DNA from 2 places in the Paenibacillus sp. FSL H7-0323 genome. Region 2 is predicted to be linked to the other one. Evidence: predicted binding sites of a transcription regulator. Region 2 holds the regulator's gene; the other holds the start of a gene.
The links. Region 2 encodes Rex, which represses fermentation and respiration genes when NADH is low (regulators of the CRP and FNR family bind a similar motif). Its sites were predicted from a motif close to TTGTGAAATATTTCACAA; they were not measured.
Positions count from the first base shown of each region.

Region 1 (3,210 bases), 1.1 Mb from region 2:
CTCCACGATAACGGATTGGTAAACAGCGCCCAGTAATCTAGAGAAACCGTTTCCCCCTGCTTCACGATAAAGCCGCCTTCAGACAAAGTTAGCGCCACTGACAACGATGCTGGAATAAGCAAACCTGTAGCTCCGTACAAAAAAAGATATACTATGTTTTTCTTGGAACCGTAATTTTCAAAAGCATAGAATGAACCGCGAATCGCAAGAAGAATCACCGCAATGCTTCCCGGAACAAGTAACGCGGAGCCATAATAATAGGCTGTGTCCGGAAAAAAACCGACGATGCCAATATAGAAAAAGATAAAAAATACATTTGTAATCTCCCATACGGGTGATAAATATCGGGAAATCAGACGATTAATGAGATGATCCTGCTTTGTTAAACGTGCATAAAAGGCGAAGAAGCCCGCTCCGAAATCAATGGAAGCTATAATTAAATAGCCGTACAAAAACAGCCAGAGCACCGAGATGCCAATCAATTCGTAACTCATCATTCAGTGCCCCCCTTTTCCGTAAATTGATTAGGATGATCCTTCATCCATTTCTCCATCTCAGCTTCTGCCGGATTATTGTTGAACAAGCGTCTCAGCACGATTACACACATACTGCCGAGTACGATGTACAAGAGCAATAAGGCGAAGAATATAATTCTTACATTCGGTGAAGACGTGGCAGCCTCCTCAACACGCATATATCCACGGATAATCCACGGCTGTCGGCCAATCTCTGCATAAAACCATCCCAGCTCAACAGCCAGAAAAGCGAGAGGGGCGCTCAGTGCGATGATGCGAAGCATCCACTTGTTAAGCTCATTACGCTTTTTCCAGAACACAAACAGAAAATATAGAAACGAAATCGCGAGCAGAGTAAATCCAATTCCGACCATTAAATCAAACAGATAATGAACGAGAAGCGGTGGCCATTCTTCCTTGGGGAATTCCTCGAGCCCCGTCACCTCTGCATTAAAGTCTCCAAAGGCCAGGAAGCTGAGCAGCTTCGGCAGATGAAGAGCCCCTAGAACTTCATGCTCTGCATTCAGCCATCCCAATAGCACCAAATCCACACTGCTGCTCGTCTCAAAATGCCACTCTGCCGCTGCAAGCTTCTCTGGCTGATGCTCGGCCAAAAACTTGGCGGACACATCACCGGCTAACGTGTTCAGCAAACCGAATAGTAAAACGACTGCCATCATTAGATTTAAAGATTTTTTGTGGTATGCGGACACACCTTTTCTCAGCATCGCGAAGGCTGCAATCCCGGCTAACAAGGCAGCTCCAGTCAAATAGGCCGAGCTTAATACATGGAACACTTTGGAGAACGTCGCCGTATTCAGCATCGCTTGCACCGGGTTAATCGCTGTGAATTGGCCTGCTTCCATGACAAAGCCTTCAGGCTGGTTCATGAATCCGTTCACCGTCGTAATAAAAACGGCAGACATGCCTGCCCCGGCGACAATCGGTATCGTCAGCAGCCAATGGATATACGGATTTTTGAACCGACCCCAAGTATACAAATAAATGCCCAAGAAGATAGCTTCAAAGAAGAACGCGAACACCTCCATGAATAACGGAAGTGCAATGACATTCCCAGCCAGTTTCATAAAATTCGGCCATACCAGGGCCAGTTGTAGTGAAATCGCTGTACCGGTCACGACACCAACCGCCACAGAAATGACAAATCCTCGAGACCACCGCTTTGCCATAAGTGTATAATGGGGGTCCTTCTTCCGAATCCCGATAAACTCTGCTATAGCGATCATTAGCGGTATACCGACGCCAATCGTCGCAAAAATAACGTGGAACCCGAGAGTCAAGCCTGTCACCAGCCTGCTCCATAGCACCGTATCAATTGCCATTCTTTACTGCTCCCTTCAAAACACTGTTCATTTTTCTATGATTAGGCCTGCTAACTGTTGGCTGCATTCAATATCAGGTTTAGCAAGGTTCAGCGACATCGTTGCCTGTTCGTTTTAGTATGACGTTCATCGTTCTTTGCTATGTAAAAAGAGAAAAAATTCACAAAGCAAGAGTTGGCGAGCCCGATTTATCTGATACTGAGCAGTCAAAATTATAATGTGACCTAATAATTAAAATCATCTTATCTTAAATTGCAAGTAATTCAATCACAGATATCTCTTAATCCCTAAACGTTCAAGAAAGGGTCAAATCTTTCTGACAACTCAGTGAATAACACAAAAAGTACCCGAAGGAGCTATTGATTGATTAGTGTATATGTGATGTCACAAGTTCCCTCCTACTTCGATGCTGGCAAAAAAACGATATTTTCTCATTTTGAGCCGTAATATATCCCCCTTTTGCAACAAAAAAACACTGACTCAAATCATCAGTGTTTTTTGAATTAAAGCTAATGTCATCTTCGTCATGACAAATCTTGATCTGCCAATATCATTTAGTACGACCGTAGAAAAAAGAATACCCATCTGACTTCCCAAGCTTAGTCGTCTCCGTTCCGTCCACTAGCTTGACCGATTTCAGCAACGATACAATTTGCGTATGCATTAGCTTTGCATCAAATTTGTCCATCTCTCTGTTGTCACTATCCACGAGCAGATAGTCGGGCATTGGAATGAAACCAATCACCGGTATCCCTGCTTCAAATAAGGGCTGACTCTCTCCAAACTCAAACTTGTTATGTCCACGCAATAATACAGTACGTGTGCTATCTGTCTTTTCAATAGCCTTCAGCCAAATGGCTGCCATCATTTCATTGCCCGCATAGGTATATTCTGTACTTATTTGTCCAGTTGGACCATAGTGACCCGTATCATCGTCCTTCCACTCCATGCTGCCTAAATGCTCAATCGTAATTCCAGCTACAGCTTTTAAATGGCCATTCTTGCCATCCCACAGCTCTCGATGCCCCTCCATCCAGGTGGAAGTCGCCTGAGAGGACCCTTTGAACTCCGGTAATCTAAAATGCCCTGTCACAAAAGCAAATATCATCGTACGTTCCGGCTGCTCCTGCTGTAAGTAACGAATCATAGACAGCATGCCCACAGCGCCATTCTCCTCCACCACATTTATCCCATCCGTATGAGTATTTACGATAATTGCTTCGTCTTTATTCTTACCGTCAATTTTCACATAAAAGGATTCTGTTGGGGCATCTTTTTGTATTTCCGCTTCTAAAATAACCGTACCTTCTTTATGCTCCTGAGCTGCGCTGATCACCTTTTTCCCTTCCGTT
Region 1 covers NZ_JBBODB010000001.1:1,524,499-1,527,708, reverse strand. Annotated here, with positions in the region: gene MHH89_RS07025 (cytochrome d ubiquinol oxidase subunit II) at 1-497, opposite strand, end outside; gene MHH89_RS07020 (cytochrome ubiquinol oxidase subunit I) at 494-1,858, opposite strand; gene MHH89_RS07015 (hypothetical protein) at 2,409-3,210, opposite strand, start outside.
Region 1: a site for Rex is predicted at 2,007-2,024, ahead of MHH89_RS07020 (cytochrome ubiquinol oxidase subunit I). Genes of this name have one in related genera too.

Region 2 (3,210 bases):
GATGAATTGGTTGCACTAGAGAACACTATGAATCTGACGTTAAGCGACATCATCCGTAAGGGTGATAAAATGCTTAACGAGATGCGCGACCAGGAAAGCCAATCCTCAGCAGACAGTCTTGTTACTGATATTAGCGGTTTATTTAAGGATTTGGCTTCCATCCGTGAGCAAGTAAGATTCTTTATGGGGCTGAATGACGATAATGTAGTATATTGGCTGGAGGCAAATGGAAATTACCGCAGCAAATCACTGCAGATGTATGCCGTCCCTGTGGATGTTAGCAGCCAGCTTAAAGAGTTGTTCTTCGATAAGAAAAAAAGCATCGTGCTTACCTCGGCGACGCTGTCTGTAGATAAGTCTTTTCAATTTATGATTGATAATCTCGGACTTAACGAAGCTGCGGAAGAAGGACGTCTAATGACCTCACTTCTTCCTTCTCCCTTTAAGTATCGCGAGCAGGCACTGTTAGTTATACCGCGTGATTTTCCTAGTGTGAAGGGCAGTGTGGGCGATGCTCGATTTGTCGATACACTCGTACAGTCATTATCGGAAGCTGCTAAAACAACACGTGGGCGGATGCTGGTTCTGTTTACTTCTTATAAAATGCTGCGTCAGGTATATGATCCGCTTAAAGAGGCTTTGGCCTCACAAGAGATTACGGTGCTTGGTCAAGGCGTGGAAGGTGGCAGCCGGAGCAAGCTGATCCGCCGCTTTCAGGACAGTGCAGCATCCGTATTGCTGGGGACGAGCAGCTTCTGGGAAGGTGTAGATATTCCAGGTGAAGCACTGACTTGCCTGGCCATCGTGAGACTTCCGTTTCAACCACCGAATCACCCGTTGGCGGAAGCGAAGTCGGAGTTATTGCAGGCCCAGAAGAAGAATCCGTTCATGAAATTATCTGTTCCTCAAGCGGTTATTCGTTTTAAGCAGGGATTCGGAAGACTGGTTCGCACGGCGCAGGATCGCGGAATAGTTATTGTTTATGATACAAGGGTTATTGAATCTCATTACGGGAAGTATTTCCTTTATTCATTGCCTGGTCCCAAAATGGAGCATATGCTTACTGATCAAATGGTCCCTCGCATAGCGGAATGGCTAGAGGATGGCGGCGCTTCTTAAAACGCTCGTCTTCAGTTTAGCTCCTCCTTATCCTTAAGGGCGGTGTGTTACAGTACCGTCCTTAATAAGGAGAGGTAGACGTTTGAATATGGATTTTCACAAGAACATTACTATTTTTAGGAGGAAAAATATGAAATCGGATAAAATATCAGAAGCCGTTGTTCGCAGACTACCTGTGTACTTGCGTTTTTTGAATGATCTCCAGAATCGCGAAATATTAACAGTTTCCTCTCAGGAACTTGGACAAAAGCTTGATCTTAATCCCGCACAGATTCGTAAGGATTTAGCATATTTTGGTGACTTCGGCAGAAAAGGTATCGGCTATGATGTAACGTATCTTATTGAGAAAATCCGTCATATCCTGAAGCTGGATCAACAGCTTAATGTAGCTTTAGTTGGAGCAGGTAATCTCGGACATGCCTTGTCTAATTACAATGCATATCTCAAAGATACTATGAAAATTACGGCTATATTTGATTCGTACGCTCCTAAGGTTGGACGTAAGATCAACTCCCTTACTGTGCAACCGATGGATGAACTAGGCAGCACAATTCGTGAGCAAGGTATTCGCATTGCCATTATTACCGTACCTGATTCAGAAGCTCAAAATGTAGCAGATATCCTCATTTCTTCTGGGATTGAAGCAATTTTGAACTTTGCCCCTGTGATTCTGAAGACACCACCGAATATCCGGGTGCATGCAGCTGATTTTACAACTGATCTGCAAAGTCTTGCTTATTACTTGCGGGATGGAAAGGAAGAAAGTGAACATGAACAACAATAAAACGATAATTAAGGGCGGGTATTTTCTGACTCCGGGAACGGATGAGCCGGTTCTGAGTGGATATATGACTATTGAAGATGATTTAATCACTTACATAGGAAAAGAAGAGCCTCAGATGGAAGCTGGAGTGCAAGTGGTTGATGGCAGCCGTCTGCTGTTCATGCCTGGACTTGTAAACACACATGGTCATGCGGCGATGTCTTTGCTGCGTGGATATGGAGATGATTTAGCGCTACAAGTGTGGCTTCAGGAGAAGATGTGGCCAATGGAGGAAAAGTTCTCCGGTGATGATGTATACTGGGGAACCTCCTTATCTGTATTGGAAATGCTGAAGGGTGGAACTACGACCTTCCTCGATATGTATGATCATATGGACCGAGTAGCCGAGGTAGCTGAGTTATCAGGTATCCGTTCCGTATTGATGCGTGGTGTGATCGGGTTATGTCCAGAGGATGTACAGAATCACAAGCTTGCGGAAGCGATTTCTTTTGCCCGTAACTGGCATGGAAAGGCTGACGGTAGAATTACTACTATGATCTCGCCACACGCCCCTTATACTTGCCCTCCGGACTTCCTGGTTAAGTTTGTGCAGGCAGCGCATGATCTGGATTTACCGATGCATACGCATATGTCCGAAACGAAACGTGAAGTGGAACAAAATGTGGCGGATTACGGGTTGCGTCCTGTAGCTCACTTAGAGAAGCTTGGCATGTTTACACGTCCCTCGATAGTTGCACATGGTGTTCATTTAAATGATGAAGAGATTGAGATCTTGGCTCGCCATAATGTGGGTGTATCTCATAATCCGGGCAGTAATTTGAAGCTGGCTAGCGGAGTGGCTCGGGTTACTGATCTTCTAAAAGCTGGTGTGAAGGTGTCTCTTGGCACGGATGGCGCGGCAAGCAACAATAACTTGGATATGTTTGAAGAGATGCGGCTTGCAGCTCTCATTCATAAGGGTGTCAGCGGTGATCCAACGGCTGTTCCAGCTCCAGAGGCTCTGCGTATGGCTACAGAATATGGCGCGCAGTCCATCTTTTTAAATAATGTAGGCAGACTTGCTGTAGGGATGAAAGCAGATTTCATTGCTGTTGATATCGATCAGCCGCATTTGCTGCCACACACAGATCTGTTGTCTCATGCAGTTTACTCTGCTAGCGCTAAGGATGTTGAGCATGTGTGGGTGAATGGTAAACAGGTCATCAAGCATGGACAATGCTTAACCCTGGATGAGGAAGCTATCCGGCGTAAAGCGCAAGAAGCCTTCGAAGGTTTATTGAAGCGTTAAGTCTGGAGAATAACGAATA
Region 2 covers NZ_JBBODB010000001.1:2,641,519-2,644,728, reverse strand. Annotated here, with positions in the region: gene dinG (ATP-dependent DNA helicase DinG) at 1-1,119, shown strand, start outside; gene MHH89_RS12040 (redox-sensing transcriptional repressor Rex) at 1,250-1,903, shown strand; gene MHH89_RS12035 (amidohydrolase) at 1,890-3,191, shown strand.